4 regions of the Planococcus shenhongbingii genome follow, and region 4 is predicted to be linked to each of the others. Evidence: predicted binding sites of a transcription regulator. Region 4 holds the regulator's gene; each other region holds the start of a gene.

Region 1 (5,752 bases), 730 kb from region 4:
AGTGCGGGCCGATCTTGGTATGAAGCTGCCCGGTTTTCAGGCACTTTCTTTCTCATAGGAATAATCCAGTTCCTGCAAATCATCGTTCACCGTGACATGTAAATCGTGGCCATCAAAAAACCAGGCATCACTTTGCTCGACATAATAAGTGACTTCATCCTGTTTAACCGCGGCAGCCGCTTCTGCAGGCTCGTCTTTCGTCACGCCGAGAGAAAACCCCGGCTGAAGCTGGCTCGAGCCGCCATAGCGAACGTAAAAACGGACCGCTTCTCCGGCAGTGACTTCCATTTCTTCTTGAAACCACTTGAATGCATCTTGACTGATTTTGATCTTCACTCCATGCACGCCCTTTCCTTGAACCTTACCATTTGATTTTTGGTTCTGTACCTGCTTTAATCCGCGAAATGTTGGCGCGGTGGCGGTAAATGATGAATGTTGCCAAGATGACAATGACCGCCAGGAACAGATAATCTCCTGTATAAATGGCGTATATTGTGGTATAAATAACAGCGACCACTGCTAAAATGATGGAAGAAAGCGACACCATCTTGGTGATTTTCAACGTGATGAGAAGCACAGCCACCGCCACTAAAAAGAGGGGCCATTGATAACCGAGCAGAATGCCGCCGGACGTGGCCACCGCTTTGCCGCCTTTGAATTTCGCGAAAAGCGGGAACATATGGCCGACTACGGCAATGACACCGAAAACCAAGGGATGGATATTGGTCTCCATATAAAGCGGAATCAATGTCGCGGCTGTCCCTTTCAATATATCCAGTACGGTAACGACGATTCCGGCTTTGGCGCCCAATGTCCGGAACGTGTTGGTGGCGCCCAGGTTGCCGCTTCCTTTTGTCCGGATGTCCGTTTTGTAAAAGATTTTCCCGATCCACAAAGCGGAAGGAATTGAACCAAGCAAATAAGCTAAAAGTACTGGAAGAAATGTATCCATTTTGAACTCCTTTGAACCATTCTATTTATGTTATCAGTTTAACACGAAGCGAGTTCTTTGGACAATATGTGTCTGTTTGTTCACCCTCCGAAAGGAAATCATGTATGATAGAATAAAAAGGACAGGTGATTCCCGTGAACAATCCAAGCCGTGAAGAAATTAAAAAAATCCTTGATTCTGCAAAAACAATCGCAGTCGTGGGGTTAAGCCCCAATCCGAACCGGACTTCCTATATGGTATCAGAAGCCATGCAAAAAGCCGGCTACCGCATTATCCCCGTAAACCCTGCAGCTGATGAAGTATTAGGTGAGAAGAGCTATGCTTCACTGACCGACATTCCGCATTCCGTCGATATCGTCAATGTCTTCAGACGCAGCGAATTTTTGCCGGAACTGGCGAAAGAATTCATTCAACTTGATTGTCCGGTGTTCTGGACACAATTGAATGTCGTGGACGAAAATGTGTTTAAGGACTTGAGCGATGCAGGATACACGGTCATCATGGACCGCTGCATCAAAGTGGAACACGCCATCCTCAAATAAGACCGATTGCGGTATAAAGGGCGCCCAGCGCTCTTTTTCTATGATTATTGACAGATTGGCCCGTTACCGATACGATTAAAAGAAGAAGAAAGTACGAACAGATGTTTGTTGGAGGGAACTTTAATGGCTAAAACAAAAAGCACGGCATACAACGAAGAAGCGATCCAAGTACTCGAAGGCCTAGATGCCGTTAGAAAACGCCCGGGTATGTATATTGGTTCAACAGATACCAGAGGGCTTCACCATTTGGTGTATGAAATTGTCGATAACTCCGTCGATGAAGCGCTCGCCGGATTCGGGGACCGGATTACGGTCACGATCCATGAAAACAACAGCATAAGCGTGCGGGATTACGGCCGCGGCATGCCTACGGGGATGCATCGCAGCGGCAAACCGACGCCTGAAGTCATCTTGACGGTGCTTCATGCCGGCGGCAAGTTCGGCCAAGGCGGCTACAAGACCAGCGGCGGGCTACACGGAGTCGGCGCTTCTGTGGTCAACGCCTTATCAAAATTCCTGGAAGTGACCATTTTCCGCGACGGCAAAAAGTATCGCCAGCGCTTTGAAAATGGCGGCAAGCCGGTTACGACTCTGGAAGAAATCGGTTCGACAAAAGAAAGCGGCACCATCATCCAGTTCCTGCCGGATGAGACGATTTTCTCAACCACCAAATACAATTATGAGACGCTCAGCGAACGGTTGCGGGAGTCCGCATTCCTGTTAAAAGGCTTGAAAATCGAATTGATCGACAAACGCACCGATACGGAAGAAACGTTCTTTTTTGAAACGGGCATTGAAGCGTTTGCCGCTTATTTGAACGAAGAAAAAGATGTCTTGCATCCGGTGGCCTATATCGAAGGCCAGCAAGACGAAATGGAAGTGGAATTCGCGTTCCAATTCAATGACGGCTATTCCGAGACGATTTTGTCGTTCGTCAATAATGTCCGCACCCGTGACGGCGGGACGCATGAAACCGGCGCGAAAGCCGCCATGACGCGCGTCTTCAACGATTACGCACGAAAAATCAATTTATTGAAAGACAAAGACAAAAACCTGGAAGGCTCTGATATCCGTGAAGGATTGGCCGCGATCATCTCGGTCCGGATTCCGGAAGGACTGTTGCAGTTTGAAGGCCAGACGAAAAGCAAGCTGGGCACCAGTGAAGCGAGAAGCATCGTCGATTCGATCGTTTCCCAGCAATTGATGTACTTTATGGAAGAAAATGCGGACCTCAGCGCATCGCTTGTCCGCAAAGCGATCCGCGCGTCCCAGGCACGCTTGGCCGCCCGGAAAGCCCGGGAAGATGCACGGAATGGCAAGAAACGCAAAAAATCCGACGTCTTGCTGTCCGGCAAATTGACGCCGGCACAGTCCCGGAACGCTTCGAAAAACGAATTGTACCTGGTCGAGGGAGACTCGGCCGGCGGTTCGGCGAAGCAAGGCCGCGACCGGACATTCCAGGCGATTTTGCCGCTCCGCGGGAAAGTCGTCAATACCGAAAAAGCGAAACTGGAAGACATCATGAAAAACGAGGAAATCTCGACGATCATCCACGCAATCGGCGGCGGTGTCTCGTCTGATTTTTCCATTGACGACATTGCTTACAACAAAGTCATCATCATGACCGATGCCGATACGGACGGCGCGCATATCCAAGTGCTGCTGTTGACGTTCTTTTACCGTTACATGAAACCGCTGATCGAAGGCGGCAAAGTGTTTATCGCCCTTCCACCGCTGTATAAAGTGTCAAAAGGCGTTGGCAAGAAAGAAGTCATCGACTATGCCTGGACCGAAGCGGACCTGGAAGCATCGACGAAAAAAGTCGGCAAAGGCTATATTTTGCAGCGCTATAAAGGACTCGGGGAAATGAACGCCGATCAGCTATGGGAAACGACCATGAATCCGGAAACCCGGACGTTGATCCGCGTGACGATAGAAGACGGCGCCCGCGCTGAACGCCGAATCACGACATTGATGGGCGATAAAGTGGAACCGCGCCGCAAATGGATTGAAAACAACGTCGACTTCGGAATGGAAGAAGACGGCAATATTTTAGACAATGATTTGATTCATGCTGAGGAGGAAGTTGTATGACACAAACCGAACGTTTTCAAGATCTGCCCTTAGAAGAAGTCATCGGCGATCGGTTTGGGCGTTACAGTAAGTACATCATCCAGGACCGGGCCCTTCCGGACGCGCGCGACGGGCTGAAGCCCGTTCAGCGCCGGATTTTGTACGCGATGTACAAAGAAGGCAATACGAACGACAAAGCGTTCCGGAAATCGGCCAAAACCGTCGGTAACGTCATCGGCAACTATCACCCGCACGGGGACAGTTCCGTTTACGAAGCGATGGTGCGGTTGAGCCAGGACTGGAAAATCCGCCATATGCTGGTGGAAATGCACGGCAATAACGGATCGATGGACGGCGACTCGCCGGCTGCCATGCGATATACGGAAGCGCGCTTGTCCGCGATTTCCGGTGAATTGCTGCGCGACATCGACAAACGGACAGTGGAATTCATTCCAAACTTTGACGATTCTGATATGGAGCCGACGGTACTGCCAGCTGGATTCCCGAATTTATTGGTCAACGGCTCTACCGGGATTTCTGCCGGTTATGCGACGGATATTCCGCCGCACGCTTTGCATGAAGTGCTTGACGCGGTACTGATGCGCATGGATAAGCCGGAAGCGACAGTGGACGAATTGATGACGGTCATCAAAGGTCCGGATTTTCCGACGGGCGGCATCATCCAAGGCGTCGATGGCATCAAGAAAGCCTACGAAACCGGCAAAGGGAAAATTGTGGTCCGCTCCAAAGCTGCAGTGGAACCGCTCAAAGGCGGAAAAGAACAAATCGTCATCACGGAAATTCCGTTTGAAGTCAATAAAGCGACAATGATCAAGAAAATCGATGACCACCGTTTTGACCGAAAATTGGAAGGCATCTCGGAAGTGCGCGATGAATCAGACAGAACCGGTCTGCGCATTGTCATTGAACTGAAAAAAGACGTGGACGCCAACGGCATTTTGAATTATTTATTCAAAAACACGGATCTTCAAGTAAGCTATAACTTTAATATGGTTGCCATCTATAAACGCCGTCCAACCATGATGACGCTGCCGTCTCTGCTCGATGCGTATATCACCCACCGCAAGGAAATCATCACGAAGCGGTCGGAGTATGATTTGCAAAAAGCCAATGACCGCATGCACATTGTGGATGGCTTGATGAAAGCCCTGTCGATCCTCGATGAAGTGATCAAAACCATCCGGGCGTCTAAAGACAAACGGGATGCGAAAAACAACTTGATCACCGCTTTCGCTTTTTCTGAAGCACAAGCAGAAGCGATTGTTTCTTTGCAATTATATCGATTGACGAATACCGACATCACCGATTTGAGAAATGAAGCGGCGACCTTGAAAAAATTGATCGACGAATTGACCGGCATTTTAACCAGTGCCACCAAACTGAAAAATGTCATCAAGAAAGAGCTGGCTGCCGTACGCAAGCAATTTGCCGAGCCGCGCCGTTCTGCCATCGAGGAAAAAATCCAGGAAATCACCATTACCCGTGAAGTCATGATTCCGAGCGAGGAAGTCGTAGTCACGGTTACTAAAGAAGGTTATGTGAAACGCACCAGCACGCGGTCGCATGCAGCTTCAAATGGCCAGGACTTTGCGATGAAAGATACGGACCATTTGCTGTTTGAAGGAAGCTTGAATACCCAGAACACGATTCTGATGTTCACGACGAACGGGAACTTCGTGTACCAGCCCGTTAACGAATTGCCGGACATCAAATGGAAAGACCTGGGCCAGCATTTGTCGAGCATCGTGCAGCTGGAACCGAACGAGTCGATTTTGGCCGTTTATCCGTTTGAGAATTTCGATGCGGATGCCAGTATTTTGACAGTTTCCAAACACGGTCTGGTGAAACGCTCCGCCTTGAAGGATTATCATGTTCAGCGCTACTCGAAGACCATCAAGACCATGAATTTGAAAAATGGCGATTCGCTGATTTTCGCGGGGCTCGTGACCAAAGAAACCGAATTGTTCATTGCCACCAACCAAGCACACGCAGTGCGCTTCCCGATGGAAGAAGTGCCGATTACCGGTTTGCGTACAGCTGGCGTTAAAGGCGTGAATTTGAAAGACGGGGACTTTGCCGTCTCGGCCATCATGATTGATTTGGAAGAAAAGCAGGATCTGATTTTGGTGACGCAGCGCGGAGCCGCCAAGAAAATGAAGCTGCA
Region 2 (5,752 bases), 740 kb from region 4:
CAAGATTCCCACAGCTATCATAACATAGCCGCCGACCGTCATAATCTTCTGGCTGTTTCTGCGAAGCCAGCCAGTTTGGGCCACAAAGAATGACAAGACAAAGAATGGAATGGCAAAACCGAGAATATAAGCCACCATATACCAGATGCCGGATCCCGGGTTTGTTGCTGCCAGCGCATAAATGGCGGCTGTGATCGGACCCGTACACGGTGTCCATCCCGCCGCAAAAGCAATCCCGATGACGAATGTCCCAAGAAAACCGGAAGGCCGGTTTTTAAACGAAAGTTTTCGGTCCTGCATCAAGAACTTCGGTGTAAATACTCCGATAATCATCAACCCGAACAGGACGATAAAAATCGCACCCAATTGACGAATCAAATCATCATAACGGATAAACCATTCATAAAAGAAAGAAGTGCTGAAACCGAGAGCAATAAAGATGGTTGAGAATCCTAATAAGAAAAATAATGTATGGTACATGCCTCTTCGGCGCATGACCTTTTTATCATTTTTGAGTTCATCAATCGACATTCCAGTAATGTACGATAAAAAAGCCGGGTACAGCGGCAATGTACAAGGCGAAATAAAACTCAGAAATCCCGCACCAAACGCGAGAAACAAATTTATATCAGCGGCCACAATTGTCACCCTTTCACTATGCTCTACCTATCTTACCAAATTTATTCTCACATAACCGCCCCTTTGCCTGTGACATCTTTGTGGACAATGTGAAAAATAGAATTTCTCGTTTAGCACCGATGACAGTCTGACTTTTCAATGGCCTTGCCGTTTTTTCCCCCTTCTTCTTTTCTGCATTTTTTCTTTTTCTCTTTGCCGGTTCTTTCTTGTTGCTGGTTTTGAATTTTTGCTAAATTACCTTATGTAGTTTTCTACATGTATTATTGAAATGCACTTTTTATTAAATTATTTTTGAAGGGCTTTTGGAATGGTTCCGCGGCTCGCCTGCGCTTTTTGTCGTAAAATTTATGTCTCCTTGTGTTGCCTTGAACACTCCTAAGCCCATTTCAATTGTGGTTCCTTCCAGTAAGCTACAAATTTCAAAAGAATAGAGTCCAGGGTGATTTCCTGTTTTTCTCTTTCTTATTTCCGGTTTTTCTCTTTTCGTTTTTGACTTCTTTAAATTTTACCTTATGTAGTTTTTTACATGTATTGCCTTAAAAAGCACTTAGTTTAATTGCCCCTTCTGTTTCCATTTCGGTTGCAAAAGCGGCGAGTGGCCGCTGTCCGCCGGGAAAAAAGGAACTCTGCTCCGCGGCAGTTCATTAATAAACCGGTGTACTTGGCCAAATTTTCAACCAGGCTTTTATGGTTCACGGGCTATCAGTCTTCCGGTTCCTCAATACTGCCATCCGCTTTATGGCCGCCGATTAAATTCGCCCGTTCAAGCGCCGTGCCGGCTTCTGTATAGGAAACGGCGCGCAGTACCGCAGTCGGACCATATTTTGCCCGCAACTGGTCCATCGCTTCCCCCAATTTCCGGTTCTGCCATTTCCGCTGTTCAAACAAACTCAATTGCATCGATGTTTCATCTTCCAGCTTCGTCAGCGTGATGGCAAGCCTTCTGGCCGGCCGCCCATCATAGAACTCCGACAGCAGCGCTTTGCACACGGCATAGATTTTCAATGTATCGTTTGTCGCTTCATCGATCGTCCGCGAGCGATGAAACCCTCCCCCGAACGCTTTTTTGCTGTAGCCGACCGACAGCGAAACCGTGCGCCCCGCTTTTCCAGCTGTGCGCGCGCGCCTGGCGACATCTTCCGCCATTTCCAGCAGTACCGCCGAAATATCCTTGGCCGTCGTGTAATCCCGGTAAAGGATCTGCCCTTTGCCGTAACTGACTTGCCCTTCCACAAGCGGCGCACCGAGTTCCGACAAATCGATGCCCCAAGCATGGTGGTAAAGCTGATTGCCGAGAATGCCGAAACTTTCTTCCAGCTGCACAAGTTCGCAATGCGCCAAGTCGCCGACTGAAAAAATCCCCATGCCGTTCAAAGTGGCTTCCAGCCGTGAACCGATGCCCCACATTTTGCTGAGCGGCGTGACCGGCCATAATTTCTTCGGCACATCTTCATATGTCCATTTTGCAAACCCTGCCTTTTTCGCTTCCAGATCGAGTGCCAGTTTCGCCAGCAGCATATTCGGCCCCATGCCGATGGCGGAAGGCAGGCAAAATTGCCGAATGATGTCGTCTTGAATGCGCGCAATAAGTTCTTCGGGTGTCCCCCATAATTTCCCGGTGCCACTCAAGTCGACAAAACTTTCATCGACGCTATAGACATGGATGGCTTCAGCCGGTACGTATTCCTTCAGCAATCGCGTAATTTCCATCGATACTTTCAGAAAGAAGCCCATTTTCGGTTCAATTTTCTGGATCCGTGGATCATCTGAAATCTCAAACAGCCGGGTGCCAGTCCTGACCCCGAAATCCTTTTTCAACACCGGTGATGCCGCCAGCACCACGCTGCCGCGCCGCTCCTGATTGCCGATGACGGCAATGCAAGCTGTCAGCGGATCAAGGCCGAGGTCGATTGCAGCACAACTGGCATAGAAACTGCGCATGTCAAGGCAGATGATGGGCCGTGTTTCCAATCCCTCATACATGACTTTCCGCCTCCTTTTTTCTGTCTTTTATAATCATATACGAACATTTGTTCTTAATCAATAACCGTTTTCTGCTTTTGCTAAACTATTGTGGACGATTCCGGCAATTATTCTTCCGGGCAAAAGAAAGTTATTGATGTTTGAAAAGAAAGTAGTTCAGTCTGCAAAGGAAATAACAGTAAATCACCTTGGCATCCAACACAAAAAAAGCTGGTTTCCTCATCGAAAAGCAGGAAATCAGCTTAGGCCAAAAATACAAGTAAAAGCCGATTTTCCTTTGGGGAGAGGAAAATCGGCTTTCGGCGGCCAGATGCGGGTACCAAGCGCAACTGGCTTATATGATTGGACTTTTACCCGATGAGTTGCTTGGCAAGTCCCAGTTGATGCTGTACTTGATCAAATCCAGTGCCCCCGAGCGAGTTTCTGCGCTTTACCGCAGTTTTCGGCTTCAAGGTCTCGTAGATGTCTTCGCCAATCAAGGGACTGGCATCCTGCAGATCTGACAGCGGCAAGTCTTTCAGGAAATAACCGCGCTGGATGCAAGTGAACACCAGTTTTCCGGTCACGTCATGCGCTTCACGGAATGGCATGCCTTTTGCTGCCAAGTAATCGGCGAGTTCTGTAGCATTCGAAAAGTCCGAATGCACAGCTTTTTCCATAGAATCAGTGCGGACTGTCATAGTACGGACCATGCCTTCAAAAATCGGCAAGGATCCCATCAATGTATGGACTGTATCAAACATGCCTTCTTTGTCTTCTTGCATATCTTTATTGTAGGCAAGCGGCAGGCCTTTCAGCGTGGTGAGCAATCCGAAAAGGTTGCCATAGACGCGGCCGGTCTTGCCGCGGATCAATTCGGCCATATCCGGGTTTTTCTTTTGCGGCATAATGCTCGAGCCGGTTGAGAATGCATCGTCGAGTTCGATAAAACGGAATTCTTCGCTTGACCAAAGAATGATTTCTTCAGCAAAACGCGACATATGCATCATCAGCATCGAAGCATTGCTGAGGAATTCAACGATAAAGTCGCGGTCACTGACGGCGTCCAGGCTGTTTTGGTAAACGCCGGAAAAGCCGAGGAAGCTGGCAGACAACTCACGGTCAATCGGGAAAGTCGTTCCGGACATCGCCCCGGCGCCAAGCGGCGACAAGTCGATGCGTTTCAGCGATTCCGACAACCGTTCTTTATCACGCTCAAGCATCCAGAAATACGTCAATAAATGATGGCCGAATGAAATCGGCTGTGCGCGCTGCAAATGGGTATAGCCTGGCACCACAGTTTCTACATGGGCTTCCGCCTGTTCGACGATGGCCGACTGGAACGCAGTGACTGCTTCTATTATTTCTTTGACCCGGTTTTTTAAATAAAGATGCATATCGGTTGCCACTTGGTCATTGCGGCTTCTCGCTGTATGGAGTTTGCCGCCGACCGGGCCGATTTCATCGATTAAATGCTTTTCCAAGTTTAAGTGGATGTCTTCGTTCGAAACGCTGAATTCCAAATCGCCGGCTTGCGCTTTTTCTTTCAGCGTTTGGAGCCCCGATAAGATAAGAGCTGTGTCTTCTTCTGAAAGAATCTGGCAAGCTCCCAGCATTTTGACATGTGCTGTGCTGCCTTCCAGATCTTCCAGGACCAGTTTCTGGTCGAAAGAAATGGAAGCTCCAAACTCATCGACCCACTGTTCGGCCGATTTCTGAAAACGGCCGCCCCACAGTTTGGTCATGATTGAACGCCTACTTTCACGTTTTCAGGAACAACGACTTCTTTTTTATTGACCATGGAGTTGACGACTGTTGGAAGGCCCCATAACTCGATAAAGCCGACAGCCGATGCATGGTTGAAAGTGTCATCTGTAGAGTAAGTTGCCAATTGCTCGTTATATAGAGAGTTTGGTGATTTACGCCCTTCGATGATGGCATGCCCTTTGAACAATTTAACGCGCACTGTGCCGTTGACATAAACTTGCGTTTCTTTCAGGAATGCTTGCAATGCTACACGAAGCGGCGAGAACCAAAGGCCTTCATAAATCAATTCCGTCAATTTCTTTTCAATGACCGGTTTGAAATGCGCCATTTCCTTAACAAGTGTAATATCTTCGAGCTCTTTGTGAGCTGCAATCAACGTCATGGCAGCTGGAGCTTCGTAGATTTCACGGGATTTGATGCCTACCAAACGATTTTCCACGTGATCAATTCTTCCGACGCCGTGCTTTCCGGCAATTTCATTCAATTCCAAAATCAGTTTGGCAAATGTATAAGATACGCCGTTTAATTGCGTCGGGACGCCATTCACAAATTCGATTTCAACGATATCCGGAGTATTTGGTGTATTCTCTAAAGGCGTCGTAATATCGTAAGCTTCTTCCGGCGGCGCTGCCCATGGATCTTCCAGAACGCCACATTCGTTGGCGCGGCCCCAAAGGTTTTGGTCGATAGAGAACGGGCTGTCCAGATTAACCGGAATCGGAACATTATTTTCTTTTGCATAAGCGATTTCTTCATCACGCGACCAAGCCCATGCACGGACCGGCGCTACGACTTCAAGGTCAGGATTCAATGATTTGATTGAAACTTCAAAACGCACTTGGTCGTTGCCTTTTCCTGTACAGCCGTGAGCAACCGCTGTAGAACCTGTTTCTTCAGCAATCTCAACCAGTTTTTTGGAAATAAGCGGACGGGACAATGCCGATACAAGCGGATATTTGCCTTCATATAATGTATGTGCTTGAAGCGATAATAATGCGTATTCATTGGCAAACTCTTCTCTTGCGTCGATCATGTAGCTTTCCACCGCTCCAACTTGAAGCGCTTTTTGTTTAATGAAGTCTAAATCTTTTCCTTCTCCGATATCCAGGCATACAGCGACGACGTCGTAGCCTTGTCCTTTCAGCCACGGAATGGCCACCGATGTATCTAATCCACCTGAGTATGCAAGAACGATTTTTTTATTCAATATGAAAACCTCCAATGTATTTTTATGCAGTTATGTGCTGTTAATATACACATAATAACACGGGATATTTATAAGTGCAAGTGAATTAGTTTACAAATTTACAAAAAGAAAAAGCAGCCGCCGCTGCTTTCACTCTCCGCCTACTGTATATTCGTGTGTATCTAAATTGACGCGCAC
Region 3 (5,752 bases), 920 kb from region 4:
AATAAAATGGACATGCCGGATGCGGAAGAAAACTTGAAAGAATTCCGCAAGAAATTGCCGGAAGACGCACGCATTTTCCCGATTTCTGCATTAAGCCGCCAAGGCTTGTCAAATCTATTATTCGCGATTGCGGATTTGTTGGAAGTAACTGCAGAGTTCCCATTGATCGACGAAGTGGACGAAGAATCAGAAAATACAGTTCTTTACAAACACGAATCGGATGCCGATGGATTCGACATCACACGCGATCCGGACGGTTCGTTTGTATTGAGTGGCTATGCGATTGAACGTTTGTTCAAAATGACCGATTTCTCACGGGAAGATTCGATTCGCCGATTTGCCCGCCAAATGCGCGGCATGGGCATTGATGACGCTTTGCGCGAACGCGGAGCGGAAAACGGAGACACGGTCCGTTTGCTTGAGTTTGAATTCGAATTTATGGACTAATAGGGAGTTGAACCCCTGTTAGCCTTAGTTTCACTTTATCTGGAGGGCTGATGAATGAAGGATATATCGGAACAACGGTTTTATTTGGTGCGGGAGGACGTTTTGACCGAGGCCATGGTGAAGACGCTTGAAGTCAAACGGCTTCTGCAGCGCGACCGCATGTCGATTTTGGATGCGGTCAATAAGACCGGTCTGTCACGATCTGCGTTTTATAAATATCGAGATGCGGTATTCCCATTCCATTCAATCGTCAGAGAGCGGATTCTGACGGTATTCCTGCAATTGGAAGACCGCTCAGGCACGCTCGCGACACTTCTTCAAACGGTTGCTGAAGCCCGCTGTAATATTTTGACCATCCATCAGACGATTCCGATCCAAGGCCGTGCCAATGTGACATTGTCTTTGGACGTAACGGCGATGGAAATGGATTTGGATGCTTTTCTGCAACAGTTGAAAAAACTCGATTTTGTCGAGTCAGCTGAAGTTGTATCAAGTGGATCATCATAAATAGAGGAGTGGTTGGATGGCTGGACAAACTGCTAATAACCGTATTTCATATTTGGGACCGGAAGCATCGTTTACTCATTTGGCGGCGCTCCGGGTATTCCCGGAAGGCAAACAAGTTCCGTTCGCAACAATCCCGGAATGCATAGAAGCAGTGGCGGAAGGCAGCGTTGATTACGCTGTCGTGCCACTGGAAAATGCATTGGAAGGGTCTGTCTCGCTGACGGTGGATTATCTGTTCCATGAAGCGCAATTATACGTCACGGCTGAAGTGCTTTCGCCGATTGGGCAGCATTTTCTGGTGCATCCGGAAAATGCCGATGCCGATTCATTTGAAGCGATTTATTCGCATCCGCAAGCTTTGGCACAGAGCCATAAATTTTTATATTATACATATAAAAACACACCGCTTGAGCAATACAGCTCAACATCAGCGGCGGCGAAGATGGTATCTGAACTGCCGGAGCGCCCGATTGCGGCCATTGGCAATGAATTTTCGGCGCAGAAATATGGTTTGACGATTCTGCATCGGGACATCCATGATTTCCATTTCAACCACACACGCTTTTTTGTGCTGTCGAAAACCGATCATAAATTGGAAGTGGCGAATCACGAAGGCCAAGTCAAAACGACTTTGATGATTTCGCCGCCGAAAGACGACCGGTCAGGTGTGCTTCATCAAGTGCTGTCTGTGTTTGCATGGCGACAGCTGAACTTAAGCAAAATCGAATCGCGTCCACTGAAAACCGGACTCGGCAATTATTTCTTCATCATCGACGTTTTGGAAGATGAAAGCGCCACAATGATGCGCGGTGCGTTCGAAGAGCTGGCCGCCATCGGCTGTGAAGTGAAGACGCTGGGCTCGTATTTTACGTACCGAAGCGAGTAAAGAGATTCCGCAGCATGCGAGCTGCGGAATTTTTTGTCTGGACGAGTGTCGAAAAATGGTGAACGCAAATAAACAGTCGCTGAACGCAAATAAATTCGCATGAGCGCAAATAAATCTGAACGAACGCAAATAAAAGTTTTTACAGAAACTAAGTATAGAAAGTCCGCTTTTCGCCGGCGAAAAGCATGCATTCAAGGGTTTGAATTTAAATAACTTAACAGAGCAAAAGCCATTCGCGGCGAATGGCTTTCTTTAAGAGCAATATGGAACTTTTCTCCAGCGAAAAGCTTAGTAATTAAAGAAAAAATCCCGAACGCGCATAAACACTCTAACCGAACAAAAACCCTGAAACCGCGATCCGGTTTCAGGGTTTTTTCACATATTCTACTCGTTGTCTTCCAGCAAAAAGCCGTTTTCCCGCATGGCGGCTATCGCGCTTTCCAGCATGGCGACGTTTGGCGCGGTAATTGTGTGCAGATGTGTGCCTTCGGTCAACTCGAGCAGAAAGCTCGCTCCGGTGTCGCGGACCCGCTGCATGAACGAGTCGACATCTTTTTCACTTGATACATGGATGCCGGCTGTCAGTTCGCCGTAAACCGGATGCTCGACCGATACGTCTTTGACGGTAACGCCTGCTGCAACGAGAATTTTTAATTCGCGTTCGGTTTCTTCCGGCTCATGGCGGCAGGCGATGCGGCGGCTGATTGTTTCGGTGCCACGCTCGCGGAGATACAGATAGCCTTGGCTCGTCGCGATGATCGGTTCATTGCGCGCTTTTAAGAGCGTCATGTCGCTGACGATCACTTGCCGCGACACGCCGGCAAAGGCCGCCAGTTCGCCGCCGGTCAATGGATCACTCGAGAATTTTAATTTTTCCAGAAGGATTTGCCGGCGTTGTTCGCCGTAGAGTTTTGTCATAATGGAATCCCAGCTTTCTTAAATGTTATTTCTATTTTAACATGCCTATTTTCCAAACGGGTTTATTTCGTATAAGGCGAACAAATATGCTATAATCAATAGGTTAAATTGAAGGGGCGACGTACATGTACGATTACATAAAAGGGGTTGTCACACGAGTGACGCCTGAATATCTAGTAGTGGAACAGCAAGGGATCGGCTGGCAGATTTTTGCGCCGAATCCATACTCATTCGGAACAGAGGAACTGCAAGTCTTTGTCCATTATCACGTAAGAGAAGACGCACATCTGCTGTTCGGTTTTCCGACACTTGAGCAGCGGGAATTGTTCCGCAAGCTCATCTCGGTATCCGGAATCGGGCCGAAAGGGGCTCTCGCGATCTTAGCAAGCGGGCAGCCGCAGCACGTCATTGAAGCGATTGAGCGGGAAGACGAGTCGTATCTCGTGAAATTCCCGGGCGTCGGCAAAAAGACGGCACGCCAGATGATTCTCGATTTGAAAGGCAAGCTGTCGGAGTTTTTCGGCGAACCGTTCGAAACCGACGTGGCGCATGGCTTGTTGGCGCATGATGATGTGGAGCTTGAAGAAGCGATGCTCGCGCTTGGCGCACTGGGCTATTCCGAACGTGAAATAGCGAAAGTGAAGCCGAAATTGAAAGATCTCGATTTGAATACGGAAGGCTATATGAAAAAAGCCTTGCAATTATTATTGAAACAAAACTGATGAAAAGGAGGCGAACGGCATGGAGGAACGGGTAATCGGAGGCGAGATTTCCGAATTTGACGAGCGCTTTGAGCAGTCGCTGCGGCCGCAATTTTTGGCACAGTACATCGGCCAGCAGAAAGTGAAGCATAATTTGGAAATCTTTATCGAAGCGGCAAAGATGCGCCAGGAGAGCTTGGACCATGTACTTTTGTACGGGCCTCCCGGACTCGGTAAAACGACATTGGCAACGGTGATCGCCAATGAAATGGAAGTCAATGTGAAAATGACGAGCGGACCGGCGATTGAGCGTCCGGGCGACTTGGCGGCTATTGTGTCGTCACTGGAGCCGGGGGATGTGTTGTTCATTGATGAAATCCACCGCTTGAACCGCTCGATTGAAGAAGTGCTGTATCCGGCGATGGAAGATTTCTCTTTGGATATCGTGGTCGGCAAAGGGCCGACTGCGCGTTCGGTGCGGCTCGATTTGCCGCCGTTTACATTGATCGGGGCGACGACGCGCGCTGGTGCGTTATCAGCGCCGCTGCGCGACCGCTTCGGCGTCCATGCGCGGCTCGATTATTACGACACTGAATCGCTGACGGAAATCGTGGTGCGCAGTTCAAAACTGTTTGAAGCGGAAATCGACCCGATTGCAGCTGTTGAAATCGCGCGCCGGTCCCGCGGGACTCCGCGTATTGCAAACCGCTTACTGAAGCGTGTCCGTGATTTTGCACAAGTGCGCGGCAACGGCACCATTACGGAAGACATTGCCAGCCAGGCACTTGAGATGCTGCAAGTCGATCCGCTCGGGCTTGACCATATTGACCATAAATTGATGACCGGCATGATGACGCGTTTCCGCGGCGGCCCTGTCGGACTGGATACCATTGCGGCAAGCATCGGTGAAGAGTCGACGACGATCGAAGACGTCTACGAACCGTATTTGCTGCAAATAGGCTTTATTCAGCGGACCCCTAGAGGCCGTGTCGTGACGCAGATGGCCTATGAGCATTTCAATATGGAAATGCCGGAATGATTCTAGATAAAGGAAGTTTTTAGACATGAACGTTAACGATTTTGATTTTCACTTACCGGAAGAATTGATTGCACAAACGCCGCTGCTTGACCGTACGTCGAGCCGGCTGCTTGTGATGAATAAAGAAACGGGCGATGTCACACACCGCCATTTCCGCGACATTAAAGACTACCTGCAGGCAGGGGATACACTCGTGTTGAACGATACACGCGTCTTGCCGGCGCGTTTGATGGGGGTCAAAGAAGAAACAGGCGCCCATATCGAATTGCTGCTATTGAAGCAGATCGAGGAAGACGTTTGGGAAACGCTGGTGAAACCCGCGAAAAAAGTCAAAGTCGGCACTGTGATTTCATTCGGCGACGGACTTTTGAAAGCGGAATGCACAGGGCTTCTTGACCACGGCGGACGCCATTTTAAAATGATTTATGACGGCATTTTTTACGAAATACTGGACCAACTGGGCGAAATGCCGTTGCCTCCATATATCCGTGAAAAGCTGGAAGACCAGGACCGCTACCAGACCGTTTTTGCCAAGGAGCGGGGCAGTGCGGCGGCTCCGACTGCCGGCCTTCATTTTACTGAAGAACTGCTGGAGGAAATCCGGGCAAAAGGCGTCAATATTGCGTTTATTACGCTGCATGTCGGCCTTGGCACGTTTCGTCCGGTATCGGTCGATTCCATCGACGACCATAAAATGCACGCGGAATTCTACCGCATTACGCAAGAAACGGCTGATTTGATCAACGCTACTAAAAAACAAGGCGGCCGTGTGATTTCTGTCGGCACCACTTCCACGCGGACACTTGAATCCGTGGCGGATAAATTTGGCGGCGAGCTGCAGGAAGACAGCGGCTGGACTGATATTTTCATTTTCCCGGGCTATGAATTCAAAGCCATTGACGGCTTGATCACCAATTTCCATTTGCCGAAATCGACATTGGTTATGCTAGTCAGTGCGCTGTCAAACCGAGATGCGATTTTGAACGCCTATAACGAAGCAGTGAATGAACGCTACCGTTTCTTCTCATTTGGAGATGCGATGTTCATTGAACCACAGAAAAAGGAGACTCACCAATGACTGAAGCAGTATGGTATGAACACATTAAAACTTGTAAACAAACCGGTGCGCGTTTAGGGATTGTCCATACGCCGCACGGTTCATTTGAAACACCTGCTTTTATGCCGGTCGGCACGCAGGCGACTGTTAAAACGATGTCACCGGAAGAACTGATATCGATGGAAGCCGGCATTATT
Region 4 (5,752 bases):
CCAGTATGAAGACGTTTTTGGAGAACTGAATATTTTTAATAAAGCAGACGTTAAATTGGTGAAAGTTAAAGATTATACAGAACCGGTCACCACTTCTAGAAGAGGCGGTTAAGAAATATGCCAAAGAATTTTATGTTATTTGGGAAAGCTCTTGAATGGGAAAAGATTATTTTCCTGAAATAAGGGTATATATAAAATAGATAGCCTTTACCTCTATTTAATAATCCGTACTGAATTTTCTATGGCAATCGCTGCCAAGAGGATTTTGTGGGGGTGATTAAATGAAAAAGGTCCAAGGAGTAAAAAGTTTACTGAGGTACCTCGAAGCAGCGGATTATCCGATGACTGAAGAGCGGGTGCAAGAATACATGGCCCAACGGAAGATTCCGCATAACCAGTCTTATGGCGATACGATTTTTTTTGATTTAAGCCATATTGATTGGTGGATAGCAGAACAGCGGAAACTGGAGAACAAAAATAATTAAGTTTTAACAACACCCTGAAGCCGGGTCCTTTTCAAGAAAAGAATTCGGGTTCGGGGTATTGTCTTGCCTAAAAAATGTAACTTTTTTGAATAGCGGACGTCTTAATGACGAGGAAGAAAATTGGAGGAGCCCTGGATGAAGATACTTAAGGTTTTAATTGTACTGCTTATCGTATTATTCCTTGGAGCGATTGGTGTGTATTATTTCGGCACTAATATGGCTTCAGAAAAAATTGTAGACGAAGCAACTGAAAAACTGGACACTAGCGGGCAAATGGAAAATATACAGTCGCGTGTGGAAGATGATCCTGAATTGTCAGGTTATATCGAAGAAGCAAAGGCGGCTGACGAAAGTTCCCTGCCATTCAATTCAACCGGACAAGCAACACGGGTATTGATCCAAAAAGTCGGGCTGACGGAATTGAACAATATTAAAAGCGGTGTCGAAAACGGAACAATGTCTCATCAGGAAGCCATTCAAAAACTGGAACAGGACTTGACGGAAGAAGAGATGCTGGCATTGAAAGTCATCGCCTATAAAGAGATCTACGGAAAACAATAAACGCTATCTATGGTAAACTGAAGAAAGTATACAGAGGAGGTCAGTGAATGAAAACATTTCAAGTAGAATTCTATTTTGACCAAGGGAATACAATTGTCCTATCTGTACAGGCAACAGATAAAGAAGCTGCTTTAGGTAAAATTCCTTCAAACGGAACTTACGATGTAATAGATGAAGCAAGCGGAAAAATTTATCGTATCACCATTAATCTTGTCAAATATATCGTAGTCAACGCATCTTGATAAAACAAGCATCGCTCTCGCAGCGAATGCTTTTTTTATACCTGAAAATAAGGGATCTTTAAGACAAGGGGATGAAGAAAAGTGGAATTCAAAGGCGCTAGTGCGTATGATCAGAAAGATTTTCTAAATCAGTATCTACAAAGGAGAAGCCGGGAAGAAAGCCCGAATAATGCGATTGAAAAACCGGTGATCATGGAACTGCTGGGAGAGGTAGAAGGGAAAAGCATACTGGATCTGGGATGCGGAGACGGCAGCTTTGGGAAAGAGCTGCATACGGCTGGAGCAAAGAGTTATATGGGTGTAGAAGGTTCTGCGCAGATGGCAACAATGGCGAAAAATAACCTGAAAGGCACCAATAGCAGCATTCTCCAGGAAACGATGGAAACGTATGCGTTTTCTCCGAATGAATTTGATTTTGTGACTTCCCGCTTTGCCATTCATTATGTTGCCGATATAAAAGAGCTGTTTATAAAAGTGCATCAATCCTTGAAAGAAGATGGCAAGTTTGTCTTTAGCGTGCAGCACCCACTGACAACTTCTTCTTTTGTCAGCAAAAAAGAAGGCGAACGAAAAGGGAATTGGATTGTGGATGATTATTTTAACGCAGGCGAACGAAAAGAGCCGTGGATTGATAAAATCGTCGTAAAGCATCACCGGACCACTGAGCAATATTTTAGCTCTCTCATCGAGGCGGGCTTTAATGTGGTATCGCTGCGTGAAGGCGAACCGAAACGGGAAAATTTCAGGAATGAGGAAGAGTATCAGAGGCGCAAAAGAATTCCTATTATGCTTGCGTTTTCCTGTGAAAAATAAAAGTGGAAAGAGAGGTTCATTCATAGAAAAAACGCTGAGAAAAAATTCTCAGCGTTTTAATTAGAGGATTTGGCGGTAAACGCCAACCACTTTGCCTAAAATAGAGACTTGATCGACGATAATCGGATTCATCGAGGAATTCTCAGGCTGCAAGCGGAAATAATTATCTTCTTTGAAAAAACGTTTCACTGTTGCTTCGTCATCAGCGGTCATGGCAACCACAATATCTCCATTGTTAGCTGTCTGCTGCTGTCTGACTACCACGTAATCCCCGTTCAAAATACCGGCTTCAATCATACTTTCACCCATAATTTCAAGCATGAAAATATGGTCATCTTCGGTACCGTAGGATTGAGGAAGCGGAAAGTATTCTTCTACATTTTCAATGGCGGTAATCGGCAACCCTGCAGTAACTTTACCGATCAACGGAACATGCAACACCGGGTTTCTTTCAATTAACGCATCTTCGGTGCTTATAATTTCAATTGCTCTTGGTTTAGTTGGGTCACGGCGGATCAATCCTTTGCTTTCCAAACGGGCCAGATGGCCGTGGACAGTCGAACTGGAGGCCAGGCCAACTGCTTCTCCGATTTCACGAACAGAAGGCGGATAACCTTTAGCACGAACTTCATCTTTTATGAATGTCAAAATATCTTCTTGGCGTTTCGATACCTTTTTCAACAGTTTCACCTCTTTTTAGTTATTCAGTATGTTTTTCTACCCATAGTATACCAACTTGGGATATGAAATGCAAACATAGGTTCGAATTTCTTTGTTGACAAAAACACCTGTTCGCATTAATATAAGAACATATATTCCGAACACACATTCTTAGGAGGCGGTTCATATGACAATCATTCAAAAAAACTCTTATTTTACAGCATTATTTACCCTTATACTTGTATTTTCAATTTTTTCGGTAATCACCCATAACAATGAAAAAACACAAATGAGCCATGTCCAAATTGAAAAAGGCGATACTTTATGGACTTTAGCGGAAGCATTCAGTGGAGACACCCCTCATCAGCAATGGATCGATGAAATTATGAAGGAAAACGGATTAACCACTGCTAAAATCGTTGCAGGCCAATCACTTAAGATTCCCAGCGACCAACTCAAATACACCCCTGATGAAACCATCAAGCTGGCAGGTGACGCAGAATGAAAAAAACTGCGTTAATTTATTGCCGGGTCAGCACCACGAAAGATACACAGGAAACTTCGCTCGAAAGACAAGAAGAAGAGCTGCTGAAATTTGCATTTGAACAAGGATATATCGTCGATCAAATATTTTCCGATCAGCATAGCGGCTATGAAATGGACCGTGAAGGCTTACTGGAAATGCTGAACTGCATAAAGACCGAAAAAATAGCTGCTGTTTTTATCCAGGACGAAACCCGTCTTGGACGAGGGCATGCCCGCATCGCCCTTTTGCATGTCATGAAAAAATACGGCGTTGAAGTCTACACTTTATCTGACCAAGGACCGATTGCCTTGAATGATATGGATGATATGGTGCTGGAAATTTTAGCGATCGTCGAAGAATACCAGCGGAAAATACATAACGCCAAAATTAAACGAGGCATGAAACGTGCAGTTGAAAACGGCTATAAACCCGAAAAGAATTTGAAAGGGAAAGGCAATCCGGAAGGACGGGAGCGCCTTGATTTGCCAATCGACCAAATCGTCAGCCTGAAAGAAAACGGACTGACATTCCATGAGATTGCAGTTACATTGCAGGGATTCGGCTACCAGGCGAGCAAAGCGACTGTCCATCGCCGCTATAAAGAATTTGAACAGATGAAACAGGGCTAATATATTGCAGAAACCCATCTTCTTTTGTACGATATGTAAGTAGAAAGGTGGGATTTGATGTTATCACCCGATAAATTAAATCGAATTAATGAATTATCGCGTAAATCCAAAAGAGCAGGACTGTCGATAGAAGAAGCGAAAGAACAATCTTTATTGCGTCAAGAATACTTGCAGACATTCCGGAAAACGATGCGCGGAACCATTGAAAACGTAAAAGTGATCGATCCGAATGGCGACGATGTAACGCCAGAAAAAATTAAGAATATCCGGGAGAACAAGTATTTAAATTAATACTTGTTCTCTTTTTCGTTGTATTCTTTTCTATTGTTGACTACACTAGAAAGGGATGAAATTTTGTTCTAGAGAGGATGTTTTTTTATGTCAAACCATGCAGATCAACTTGCAGTGACTACGATTCGCACACTTTCCATTGATGCTATCGAGAAAGCTAATTCCGGGCATCCTGGATTGCCAATGGGAGCAGCTCCTATGGCTTACACATTATGGACGAAACATATGCACCATAACCCTAAAAATCCTAAATGGTTCAACCGTGACCGTTTCGTATTATCAGCTGGACACGGTTCAATGCTTTTATACAGCTTGCTTCATTTGAGCGGATATGGACTTACATTGGATGAAATCAAAAACTTCCGCCAATGGGATTCGAAAACTCCCGGACACCCTGAATACGGCCATACAGAAGGCGTTGAAGCGACTACAGGACCACTCGGCCAAGGAATTGGGATGGCAGTAGGAATGGCTATGGCAGAACGCCATTTAGCGGCTACATACAATAAAGAAAACTTGAATATTGTTGATCATCATACATTCGCTTTATGCGGAGACGGTGACTTGATGGAAGGCGTTGCCGGCGAAGCGATTTCACTGGCTGGCCATTTGAAATTAAATAAATTGGTCGTCCTTTATGACAGCAATGACATCTCATTAGATGGCGATCTTCACATGAGCTTCTCCGAAGACATTAAGAAACGCTTTGAGTCTTATGGCTGGAACTATCTGCGTGTTGAAGACGGTAACGAAATGGACGATTTGTCTGAGAAAATCGCGCAAGCGAAACAGTCATCTGACAAACCGACAATCATCGAAGTGAAAACCGTCATCGGATACGGAGCTCCAAACAAATCCGGTAAAGCGGATGCGCACGGTGCACCACTTGGCGAAGCCGAAATGAAACTGGTAAAAGAATACTACGAGTGGACCTTCGACCAGGATTTCCACGTGCCGGAAGAAGTATACGAAACGTTCAAACAAGCAACTGAAGAACTGGGCGGCAACGCTGAAGCGGCATGGAACGAGTTGTATGCTGAGTACGAAGCGCAGCATCCTGAACTGGCTGCACAGCTTCAAAAAGCAATCAAAGGAGAACTTCCAGAGAACTTCGATGCTGATTTCCCGACTTATGAAGTTGGCAAAAAGCAAGCTACCCGCGCTTCTTCAGGCGATATGGTCAATGCTATCGCGAAAGCTGTTCCTTCATTCTTTGGAGGCAGTGCGGACCTTGCCGGATCAAACAAAACAAACATCAAAGGCGGAGGCGACTTTGACGCTGAAAATCCAACCGGGCGCAATATCTGGTTTGGGGTACGCGAATTCGCAATGGGAACTGCCTTAAACGGTATGGCGCTTCACGGCGGCCTGCATGTGTTCGGCGGCACATTCTTCGTATTCAGTGACTATGTACGCCCGGCAATCCGTTTGGCAGCATTGATGGGCCTTCCTGTAACTTTTGTATTCACTCATGACAGTGTAGCGGTAGGAGAAGATGGACCAACTCACGAACCAGTTGAGCATTTGGCTTCGCTGCGCGCTATG

What was found. Region 4 encodes LexA, which represses DNA repair genes until DNA is damaged. Its sites were predicted from a motif close to CGAACATATGTTCG; they were not measured.
Region 1: the regulator LexA is predicted to act here: its motif matches at 1,589-1,602, upstream of parE (DNA topoisomerase IV subunit B).
Region 2: the regulator LexA is predicted to act here: its motif matches at 2,663-2,676, upstream of QWY16_RS08780 (Y-family DNA polymerase).
Region 3: the regulator LexA is predicted to act here: its motif matches at 2,836-2,849, upstream of ruvA (Holliday junction branch migration protein RuvA).

Annotation. Positions count from the first base shown of each region.
Region 1 covers NZ_CP129235.1:1,778,972-1,784,723, forward strand. Annotated here, with positions in the region: gene QWY16_RS08870 (hypothetical protein) at 1-56, opposite strand, end outside; gene QWY16_RS08875 (HesB/YadR/YfhF family protein) at 37-336, opposite strand; gene plsY (glycerol-3-phosphate 1-O-acyltransferase PlsY) at 362-952, opposite strand; gene QWY16_RS08885 (CoA-binding protein) at 1,087-1,494, shown strand; gene parE (DNA topoisomerase IV subunit B) at 1,618-3,588, shown strand; gene parC (DNA topoisomerase IV subunit A) at 3,585-5,752, shown strand, end outside.
Region 2 covers NZ_CP129235.1:1,761,467-1,767,218, reverse strand. Annotated here, with positions in the region: gene QWY16_RS08785 (cytochrome c biogenesis CcdA family protein) at 1-639, opposite strand, end outside; gene QWY16_RS08780 (Y-family DNA polymerase) at 1,342-2,622, opposite strand; gene QWY16_RS08775 (hypothetical protein) at 2,759-2,983, shown strand; gene argH (argininosuccinate lyase) at 2,973-4,346, opposite strand; gene QWY16_RS08765 (argininosuccinate synthase) at 4,343-5,578, opposite strand; gene QWY16_RS08760 (hypothetical protein) at 5,705-5,752, opposite strand, start outside.
Region 3 covers NZ_CP129235.1:1,590,153-1,595,904, forward strand. Annotated here, with positions in the region: gene obgE (GTPase ObgE) at 1-447, shown strand, start outside; gene QWY16_RS07920 (ACT domain-containing protein) at 502-954, shown strand; gene pheA (prephenate dehydratase) at 971-1,840, shown strand; gene QWY16_RS07930 (transcription repressor NadR) at 2,225-2,758, opposite strand; gene ruvA (Holliday junction branch migration protein RuvA) at 2,884-3,480, shown strand; gene ruvB (Holliday junction branch migration DNA helicase RuvB) at 3,500-4,498, shown strand; gene queA (tRNA preQ1(34) S-adenosylmethionine ribosyltransferase-isomerase QueA) at 4,524-5,576, shown strand; gene tgt (tRNA guanosine(34) transglycosylase Tgt) at 5,573-5,752, shown strand, end outside.
Region 4 covers NZ_CP129235.1:2,505,821-2,511,572, reverse strand. Annotated here, with positions in the region: gene QWY16_RS12475 (hypothetical protein) at 1-112, shown strand, start outside; gene QWY16_RS12470 (hypothetical protein) at 282-485, shown strand; gene QWY16_RS12465 (hypothetical protein) at 621-1,046, shown strand; gene QWY16_RS12460 (hypothetical protein) at 1,094-1,288, shown strand; gene QWY16_RS12455 (class I SAM-dependent DNA methyltransferase) at 1,370-2,101, shown strand; gene lexA (transcriptional repressor LexA) at 2,162-2,782, opposite strand; gene yneA (cell division suppressor protein YneA) at 2,949-3,266, shown strand; gene QWY16_RS12440 (YneB family resolvase-like protein) at 3,263-3,916, shown strand; gene QWY16_RS12435 (DUF896 domain-containing protein) at 3,974-4,207, shown strand; gene tkt (transketolase) at 4,295-5,752, shown strand, end outside.